DNA from 3 places in the Streptomyces sp. NPDC102406 genome. Region 3 is predicted to be linked to each of the others. Evidence: riboswitches for the same ligand, from Rfam matches in the RefSeq annotation. Region 3 holds a riboswitch; each other region holds the start of a gene.

Region 1 (3,264 bases), on a different contig from region 3:
GCGGTCGGCCGCGCCGAAGCGCAGCCCCTCCTCGAAGTAGCGCTCCGTGCCGCCCCAGGTCTGCTCGATGGTCTCGAAGGCCGCGCGGAGATAGTCGGCACGGGCGTCGAAGAGCGGGCCGATCAGCTCCATGACCTCGGGGGAGTAGGCGTCGCCCGAGGTGGCGCTGCGGCGCACCTTGTAGCGGCGGTGCTTGGCGTTCGACTCCAGGTAGTCCGCCTCGATGGCGTCGCGCTCCACGCCCACGGCGAGCAGCGTCACGGCGATCGACAGGCCCGCGCGGTCCTTGCCCGCCGCGCAGTGCATCAGGGCGGGCACGCTGGCGTCGGCGAGCGCGTGCAGGACGCGGCTGTGCTCGGCGGTGCGCCCGGAGATGATCGAGCGGTACGACGTGATCATGCGGTTGGCCGCGCGGCCCTCGGAGAGCAGGGCGCGGAGCTGGTCTATGTCGCCGTCGCGGACCATCTTCCAGAACTCGGCGCCGTCGGCCGGGTCGCTCAGCGGCAGGTTCACGTTGCGCACGCCGGGCAGCTCGACATCGGGGCCCTCGAGGCGCAGGTCCGCGGCGTTGCGGAAGTCGAAGACGGTGTGCAGGCCGAGCCCGGCGAGGAACGCGGCGTCCTCGGCGGTGGCGTGGGCGAGGTGGCCGCTGCGGAAGAGCACGCCCGGGCGCACGCGCCGGCCGTCCACGGTCGGCAGTCCGCCCACATCACGGAAGTTGCGGACTCCGGACAACTGGGGCTCGGTGGGCGGGGCGTGCTGCGTCACGGGGGCTCCTCCCGGTCAGGTCACCGGCGTTGCTCGTCGGCGGGCGCGCTCTGACGATACGACATGGATTCCCAGGGCATCTATCTGTCCGTTTTGGGCGGCTTTCAAGGTAAGTGTCAGCAAAATAGGGGCGATGGGGGGAGGTCGCGTGAGCAGGCTCATAACGGTGACCGTCCGTGGCGGCCCTCCCGCATTTCTTCCTCGGTAATTCCTTGCGGGTATGGCGTTGGTAAAGCGTCGGCATCGACGCAGGGTGACACGGAAAGCGCTCGGACGATCAAGAAAACAACCCTTCCTGTGAATGGGATGTTTGTCGCCGCCTTTCTCGTCGGCTTATCGTCACCACTCACTCCGGGCGGAACGCCTAATCCTGCCGCCGCCCGGAATCCGAGACGACTACCCGTCACGGCAGGAGCGGGGGACCCACAGGCAGTACGCCGCCGAGGGAATTCCCCGACAGCGGCTAGGGGTGAAGCCGGGTCCGCGTGCCGGAACCGGCCGGGCATCTCCAGCCCGAACCCGACAGCTCACCTCGTAGGCGACGGAGAGGAAAACCGGCATGCCCGCAAAGGCAAAGCACCGCCGCTCGAAGACCCAGCGCATCACCCGCGCCGCCGCCGTCGCCTCGGCCGGCGGGGCCGCGCTCGCCCTGCCGCTCATCGGCGCCACCGGCGCCCACGCCGCGACCGGGGACACCGGCGCCAAGACCTACACGGTCGAGGCGGGGGACACCCTGTCGAAGATCGCCGAGGCGCAGCACGTCGACGGCGGCTGGCAGAAGCTGTACCAGGCCAACAAGGACGTCGTCGGCTCCGACGCCGGCCTCATCAAGCCCGGCATGAAGCTCACGCTGGACGGCGCGGCCGAGACCACCGCCGCCACGGCGGCGCGGACAGGCGCCACGACGCACGCCGCGGACTTCGTGAAGCCCGTCGACGGCGCCACGGGAACCCCGTACCACTCCTCCGGATCCATGTGGTCCAGCGGCTACCACACCGGCACGGACTTCGTCGTACCCACGGGCACCGCCGTCAAGGCGGTCGGCGCGGGCACCGTCGTCTCGGCCGGCTGGGACGGCGCGTACGGCAACGAGGTCGTCATCAAGCACACCGACGGGCGCTACTCCCAGTACGCCCACCTGTCCTCCCTCGGCGTCTCCGCCGGGCAGAGCGTGACGGCCGGACAGCAGATCGGCCTGTCCGGCGCCACCGGCAACGTCACGGGACCGCACCTGCACTTCGAGATCCGCACGTCGCCGGAGTACGGCTCCGACATCGACCCGCTGGCGTACCTGCGCGGGCACGGCGTCGGCGTCTGAGCCACGCGCGATCCTTTCGGCGCCCGGGGTTATTCCCCGGGCGCCGAGTGGGTTTTCTCACCACCCGTCAACCCCTGGCTACGGTCGCGTAGGTCACACCCCAGGGTGAAAGATGTGTGGTCGTGGCAAACGAATCGAGATCACTCAGCGGCGGCACGATTCGGTCCTACGCGGCGGTGGGGGACAGCTTCACCGAAGGCGTCGGGGACCCCGGACCCGACGGGAGCTTCGTCGGCTGGGCCGACCGGCTCGCCGTCCTCCTCGACGACCGCGTACCCGAGCACACCTTCAAGTACGCGAACCTCGCCGTACGCGGCAAGCTCATCGACCAGATCATCGCGGACCAGGTCCCGAAGGCCATCGAACTCGCCCCCGACCTGGTGACCCTCGTCGCGGGCGGCAACGACATCATTCGTCCCGGCACCGACCCGGACGATGTGGCCGAGCGCTTCGAGAAGGCCGTGGCACGGCTGGCCCAGGCGGCCGGGACCGTCATGGTCGCCACCGGCTTCGACACCCGCGACGTGGCCGTCCTCAAGCATCTGCGCGGCAAGATCGCCACGTACAACATGCATGTCCGCGCGATCGCCGACCGCTATGGCTGCCCGGTCCTCGACCTGTGGTCCCTCAGGTCGATCCAGGACCGCCGGGCCTGGGACGAGGACCGGCTGCACCTGTCCGCGGAGGGCCACACCCGCGTCGCCCTCCGCGCGGGACAGGCGCTCGGGGTCGAGGTGCCCGCCGACCCGGAGCAGCCCTGGCCGCTGCTGCCGCCGCGCGGCACGTTCGAGGTGCGGCGCGACGACATCCACTGGGCGCGGGAGTTCCTGGTGCCCTGGATCGGGCGGCGGCTGCGCGGGGAGTCCTCGGGGGACCGCGTGGTGGCGAAGGGCTTCGTGGACCCGCACCTGATCAAGATGCACCTGGCGTCCGTCTCCTGACCTCGGCGGGCGCGGCGCGGGGCCGTCGAGGTGACCGGCCGGAGTGGCATGCCGTGCGGGGCGCGGCGGCGGTGCTGGGATGTCGGCTGTCCGCCGCGTCGGCGGGCCCGACCGGGAAGGACCCCGTCCCATGTCTGTACGCATCCGCCACCGCGCCGCCCTCGCCGGCGTGCTGCTCGCCCTCGCGCTGCCGACGGCGCCCGCCGTCGCCCAGGCCGCGCCGCACGCGGGCGTGCC
Region 2 (3,264 bases), on a different contig from region 3:
CCTGTACATTTTTTACAGCGCACAGGAGGCGAACGCATGACCAGTCCGTCCGGCCGCCATGTCCTGCCCGAGTTCACGGAGCGCACGACCGCGGGCCACCGCACGCTCGATCCGTACTCCAAGCTCCTGGAGGAGCGCGTCGTCTTTCTCGGGACGCCGATCGACGACACGTCCGCCAACGATGTGATGGCGCAGTTCATGCACCTGGAGCACGCGGCGCCCGACCAGGACATCTCGCTGTACATCAACTCCCCCGGCGGCTCGTTCAGCGCGATGACGGCGATCTACGACACGATGCGGTACGTCAGGTGCGAGGTGGAGACGACCTGCCTGGGGCAGGCCGCGTCCGTCGCCGCGGTGCTGCTCGCCGCCGGGGCGCCGGGGAAGCGGATGATGCTCCCCGGCGCCCGCGTCGTGCTCGACCAGCCGGCGCTGCCCGAGCCGACCCGGGGACAACCCAGCGACCTGGAGATCCAGGCGCGCGAGATGGTGCGCATGCGCGACCAGGTGGAGGACTTGCTCGCCCGGCACTCGGGCCGGGACAAGGAGCAGGTGGGCCGGGACATCGAGCGGGAGACGGTGCTGGACGCGCGGCAGGCCCTGGAGTACGGCCTGGTGGACGGGGTGGTGCGGAGCCGCAAGGCCGCGCTCGGCGCGCGGGACGGGAGGTGATGTGCTGGTGCACCCCTCCGAACTGCCGCCGCTGCCCGCGCTGACCCGGGCCGAGGGTGACCTGGTGGACGGCTATCTGGCGGTGGTCGACCTGGTGGCGCGCATCAATCCGGCACGCGGCGACGACACCTACCGGGGGCTGCGTGCGGCGCAGGCGCTCGTCAGCCGGGCCGCGGCGCTCCGGGACGCCCTGGAGTTGATGCACCGGCGCGGTGAGAGCGAGGTGCACGCGGCAACCCTGGCCCGGGCCCTACGCGTCCTCGACGGTGAAAGGCGAACACAGAGGGTCGCTTTGCCACCAGAAACGGTCAGTTGAAGTCACGGCTCGGGCGCACTGTCTGCTTGCAGGCCCAAACGACCCAGATGGGGTACCACCGATCGGCGTAGACATTGCTCCATATTCGGGCTGGTCGGAGTTGCGCACCGGCGGTACGCGGCGACCGGAACGAGATGTTCCGCCGCTGGTACGAGGGTGGTCAGGGGTCGCGGCAGGGGTCCGAAAGCCGCACTGTCCACCTGAACGGGTCAAGCGTGAGGAGCCTCACTTACCGCCGGTTCGACTCGGCTTCCGCGCCTCATGTGCGTGAAGATCCCTTCCGACGACAAGCCCCCGCCGCCGCGGCGGGGCGGTCCGTGCGGACGCCGAGTCCTGCCGCCGCACGGATGCCAGGTCGACAGAAGTGCATCGGCAGGAGTGGAGGACCCAGGCACGACGGGTCGCCGGCCCCTCTCGACGGAGAGGGTGCCCGAGTGGCCCTTGGGGTGAAGCCGCGTGAGCGGCCGGGCATCTTCGCCTGTCCGAACCCGACAGGTCATCCTTCACAGGCGGCTGACGAAGGGTTGCGCATGACTGCGCTCAATCGTGTTCCCTCGCTGCTGACCCGGGCGGGTACCGCGTCGGCGCTGACGCTCGCCGTCGCCGGTGCCGGAATCATGGTGCCGGGCGCCGCGTCCGAGGCGTCGGCGGCGGCGGTCTCGACCAAGGCATTGAAGGTCGCGGCCTCCAAGAAGGGAGCGCCGTACAAGTGGGGCGCCACGGGGCCGCACCGGTTCGACTGCTCGGGCCTGACGCTCTACTCGTTCAAGCGGGCGGGCAAGAAGCTGCCGCGCACCGCCGCTCAGCAGTACAACAAGACCCGCCATGTCGCCCCGTCCCACCGCAAGACGGGTGACCTGGTCTTCTTCCACTCGGGCCGGAGCGTCTACCACGTCGGCATCTACGCCGGGAAGGGACGGATCTGGCACTCCCCGAAGACCGGGGACGTAGTGCGTCTACAGAAGATCTGGACGCGGAGCGTCTGGTACGGCCGGGTGCGCTGAGGCGCGCCGCACAGTGATCTCGGGGCGGGCCGGGCGCCGGGCCCGTACCCGGGTGCTGCCGGTGAGGAGCCGGGGGCGCGTCAACAGGCGGGGAGCGGCTGGGCGTCGCCCCCGTTCATGCCGATGATCCAGGGCAGCGAGATCCACACGGTCTTGCCGCCCTCCGGGGTGGGCGAGACCGAGAGCCGTCCGCCGCACTCGGCGGTGAGACAGCGGATGATCACCATGCCGCGTCCGTTGTCCTGCTGGACGGCGGCGGGCAGTCGCCTGGGGTAGCGCGGGTGGCTGTCGGTGACGCCGATGCGGAGCTGTTCGTCGCGTTCGAGTTCCACGTCGACGGTGAAGGTGGGCGACTGGCCGAGGGTGTGCTGCACGGCGTTGGTCGCGAGCTCCGAGACGATCAGGCGGACCGTGTCGGCGGCGTCGCTGTCCCGCGGCATCCCCCAGTCCGCCAGGACCTTGCTCACATACCTGCGGGCCGCGGAGACCGAGGCGGGATCGCTCGGCAGCGTGACGGATGCTTCCTGGTGGTCTGCCATGGCGACGTCGTCCCTTTCCCACCGGGGCCGCGCCTGCGACTCTGGCGGTTCGCTGGCGTGCGGCCTCCGACTTCTGCTTCGCAGCAGACTGCCACTTGGTTGCCCTCCCGTGGTGCGGATCCCTCAAGATATGCATATATCTGTCGCTCGAAGCGGTGAACTCTGCGACGGTAGACCGTATTTGGGCGAGCGCTCGCCGGTTCCTCTACCGTCTGCTCAGAGGCCATGTGGCACGGGCCTGGGAGGAGCCCGGCCGTGAGGCCCGAGGAGCGTGGAGGAGTCGGCATGAAGTACGGTCCCGCGGTGCGCCGTCGCAAACTCGGTGCGGAGCTGCGTTCGCTGCGCGTGCAGGCCGGGTTGACCAGTGGTGAGGCCGCCCGTCTGGTCGGCTGGCACCAGTCGAAGGTGAGCCGGATCGAGACAGGTCGCAGTGGCGTGAAGCCGTCGGACGTGCTGCGGTTGCTCGACGCGTTCGAGACACGCAATCCGCGACAGCGTGAACTCGTGGTCGCGTTGGCGGGCGCGGAGGACTCCTCCGGGCAGCACTGGTGGCACGCCTATCGGGGATTGCTGCCGCCGTCCTACCGGGATTTCATCAGCCTGGAGTCGCAGGCGTGTCGTATCCGGACGCTGGAGACGAGCGTGGTACCGGGGCTTTTGCAGACGCCCGAGTACGCGCGGGCGGTGACGCGTTCCGTGCTGACCGGGATGCCGGAGGAGCACATCGAGGCGC
Region 3 (3,264 bases):
TCTCGGGCGGGTTCTCAGGCGGGCCGCACCACGCTGTGGATCGAGCCCGTGCCGTCGTAGTAGATGGACTCCTCGCGGACGTACGCCCCCGGCTTCGGCGCGTGGATCATCATGCCGTCGCCGAGGTAGAGGCCGACATGGCTGATGTCGTCGTAGAAGAAGACCAGGTCACCGGGTTGGATGGCGGAGAGCGGGACGGTCGTGCCGAACTCGACCTGGTCCCACGTGGTGCGCGGCAGCGTGATGCCGGCCGCCTTCCACGCCGCCTGGGTGAGCCCCGAGCAGTCGTAGGAGCCGGGGCCCGTGGCGCCCCACACGTACGGCTTGCCCTCCTGTGCCTTGGCGAACGCGAGCGCCTTCGCGGCCTTGGCGGCGTAGCCGGAGGAGGTACCGGACGAACCGGAACCCGTCCCTGAACCCGTCCCCGAGCCGGATCCCGCACCGGCACCCGAGCCGGACCCTGCCCCCGAACCGGAGCCGTCCCCCTGCCGGGCCGCCTCCTCGGCCGCCTTCCGCTTCCGGTCCTCCTCGGCCTTCTGCCGCTCGGCGAGGTCGGCGGCCTTCTTGCGGGCCGCCTGCTCCTTCTTCTTCTCGATCGCCGCGAGCCGCTGCTTCTCCTCGGCGGTCAGCTCGGACAGCAGCTCACGCGCGTCGGACAGCTTCGTCTGCACGTCGTGCTTGGAGGTCTTCAGCTCGGTCTGGGAGGAGGTGAGCTGCTGAAGGTTCTCCTGGGCCAGGCTGCGCTTCTTCGCGGTCGCGCGCTGCTGCTCCTGGTAGTCGTCGACCGCCTTCTTCTGGCTCGCCGTCATCCGGCTCAGCAGCCGGTCCTGCGCGAAGTAGTCCTCTGGGTCGTCCGCGAGGAACATCGTCGCCGTGTCGCTCATCCCGCCCGTGCGGTACTGCTCGGCGGCGAACCGGCCCAGCTCCTGGCGGGCCGTGTTCATCTTCTCGGTGCGCCGCGCGATGTCGTCGAGAAGCCGGTCGACCTGCTTCTTCTTGCTGTCGGTCTGCTCCTTGGCGGAGTTGTACTTCTGCGTGGCGACCTCGGCCTGCCGGTACAGACTGTCGACCTTCTTCTGCACCTCCTCCAGGCTCGGCCTGGTCGGCTGCGCGGGCGCGGCCTGGGCCGTCTGCGACAGGAGGGCGACCGACGTGAGGGCGGCGGTCGTGATCCCGACCGCGGGAGTGGTGCGAAGGCCGCCCGTCATACGGGAGCGGCTGCGCGGCTTGCGGTGCGACGCCAAGGGAGGCGACTCCTTCCGTGCTCCGCCTACCGGGTTAGCTGACGGGTTCGGGCATACGGAAGGCTGCCCTACGGCCGACGGGTCGTCGGGCCGATTCACCCCAAGATCGGTTGGGTCCCCGGTTCCCTGCCTCACGGCGTACGGGACTCGGCGGGGGCTGTCCGTTCGCCGCGGTGCTCGCGGTCGGGGGGACGGACCGCCCGCGCAGCACCGTAGCCACTCGTGTTGCCGCTGTGAAGGTTGATGTTCGATATGCCCGATACATTTTCGTGACCTTGGCGACAGTGCCGTGCGGTGTCGCGAAGGTGGGGGCGGGGTGTCAGTGGGGCGCCCTAGACTCGTAAGGCGATGAGCAGCCTCTTTGACGACAGCTTCCTGGCGGACCTCCAGAACCGGACGGAGGAGCCCCCGCCGCCCGACGGCGAGCACGAGGAACCGGCTCCGGAGCCGATCCCGGACGACCTGTTCGGCGGGAAGTTCGACGTGCCCCCGGCCAGGGACGCGTACTACCGCGACGGGGCGCCGCGCCCTGCCCTGGACCCGGCGGCCCTCCTCGACGGGCTGAACGAGAACCAGCGGGCGGCCGTCGTGCACGGAGGCTCCCCCCTGCTCATCGTCGCGGGCGCCGGTTCCGGCAAGACCCGCGTCCTCACCCACCGCATCGCCTATCTCCTCGCCGAGCGCGGCGTGCACCCCGGCCAGATCCTCGCGATCACCTTCACGAACAAGGCCGCGGGCGAGATGAAGGAGCGCGTCGAGGCCCTCGTCGGCCCGCGGGCGAACGCGATGTGGGTCTCCACCTTCCACAGCGCGTGCGTGCGCATCCTGCGCCGGGAGTCCAAGAAGCTCGGCTTCACGTCGTCGTTCTCGATCTACGACGCCGCCGACAGCAAGCGGCTCATGGCCCTGGTCTGCCGCGACCTGGAGCTCGACCCGAAGAAGTTCCCGCCGAAGTCCTTCAGCGCCAAGATCTCGAATCTGAAGAACGAACTGATCGACGAGGAGGACTTCGCCAAGACGGCCGCCGACGGCTTCGAGAAGTCCGTCGCGCAGGCCTACGCGATGTACCAGTCGCGGCTGCGCGAGGCCAACGCCCTCGACTTCGACGACCTGATCATGACGACGGTCAACCTGCTGCGCGCCTTCCCCGACGTCGCCGAGCACTACCGCCGCCGCTTCCGGCACGTCCTCGTCGACGAGTACCAGGACACCAACCACGCGCAGTACGCGCTGGTGCGCGAGCTCGTCGGACCGGCCAAGGACGCGGAGGGCCACGACGCCGACCCGGCCGAGCTGTGCGTCGTCGGCGACGCCGACCAGTCCATCTACGCGTTCCGCGGCGCCACCATCCGTAACATCCTCCAGTTCGAGGAGGACTACACGGACGCGACGACGATCCTCCTGGAGCAGAACTACCGCTCCACGCAGACGATCCTCAGCGCGGCCAACGCGGTCATCGAGCGCAACGAGTCGCGCCGCCCCAAGAACCTGTGGACGAACGCGGGCGCGGGCTCCCAGATCACCGGCTACGTCGCGGACACCGAGCACGACGAGGCCCAGTTCGTCGCCGAGGAGATCGACCGCCTCACCGACGCCGGCGAGGCGAAGGCGGGTGACGTCGCCGTCTTCTACCGGACGAACGCGCAGTCCCGTGTCTTCGAAGAGATCTTCATCCGCGTCGGTCTGCCCTACAAGGTCGTCGGCGGCGTCCGCTTCTACGAGCGCAAGGAGGTCAGGGACGTCCTCGCCTACCTCCGGGTCCTGTCGAACCCGGAGGACTCCGTCCCCCTGCGCCGCATCCTGAACGTGCCCAAGCGCGGCATCGGCGACCGCGCCGAAGCCATGATCGACGCCCTCGCCCAGCGCGAGAAGATCTCCTTCCCGCAGGCGCTGCGCCGCGTCGACGAGGCGTACGGCATGGCGGCCCGCTCCACGAACGCGGTGAAGCGGTTCAACACCCTCATGGAGGACCTGCGGACCATCGTCGAGTCGGGCGCCGGACCGGCCACCGTCCTGGAGG

Evidence for each region. A riboswitch is a leader RNA that binds a small molecule or an ion and turns the genes downstream of it on or off. The one in region 3 is predicted to bind cyclic di-AMP.
Region 1: linked by a shared signal. The riboswitch ahead of ACIRF8_RS36065 (peptidoglycan DD-metalloendopeptidase family protein) and the one ahead of ACIRF8_RS21375 (NlpC/P60 family protein) in region 3 are both predicted to bind cyclic di-AMP.
Region 2: linked by a shared signal. The riboswitch ahead of ACIRF8_RS34810 (C40 family peptidase) and the one ahead of ACIRF8_RS21375 (NlpC/P60 family protein) in region 3 are both predicted to bind cyclic di-AMP.

The regions. Positions count from the first base shown of each region.
Region 1 covers NZ_JBIWKP010000018.1:45,077-48,340, forward strand. Annotated here, with positions in the region: gene ACIRF8_RS36060 (tyrosine-protein phosphatase) at 1-768, opposite strand, end outside; cyclic di-AMP (ydaO/yuaA leader) riboswitch at 1,136-1,322, shown strand; gene ACIRF8_RS36065 (peptidoglycan DD-metalloendopeptidase family protein) at 1,328-2,086, shown strand; gene ACIRF8_RS36070 (SGNH/GDSL hydrolase family protein) at 2,209-3,027, shown strand; gene ACIRF8_RS36075 (SIMPL domain-containing protein) at 3,158-3,264, shown strand, end outside.
Region 2 covers NZ_JBIWKP010000015.1:92,097-95,360, reverse strand. Annotated here, with positions in the region: gene ACIRF8_RS34820 (ATP-dependent Clp protease proteolytic subunit) at 37-672, shown strand; gene ACIRF8_RS34815 (hypothetical protein) at 680-988, shown strand; cyclic di-AMP (ydaO/yuaA leader) riboswitch at 1,327-1,515, shown strand; gene ACIRF8_RS34810 (C40 family peptidase) at 1,519-1,992, shown strand; gene ACIRF8_RS34805 (ATP-binding protein) at 2,073-2,531, opposite strand; gene ACIRF8_RS34800 (helix-turn-helix domain-containing protein) at 2,817-3,264, shown strand, end outside.
Region 3 covers NZ_JBIWKP010000005.1:43,695-46,958, forward strand. Annotated here, with positions in the region: gene ACIRF8_RS21375 (NlpC/P60 family protein) at 15-1,244, opposite strand; cyclic di-AMP (ydaO/yuaA leader) riboswitch at 1,253-1,407, opposite strand; gene pcrA (DNA helicase PcrA) at 1,593-3,264, shown strand, end outside.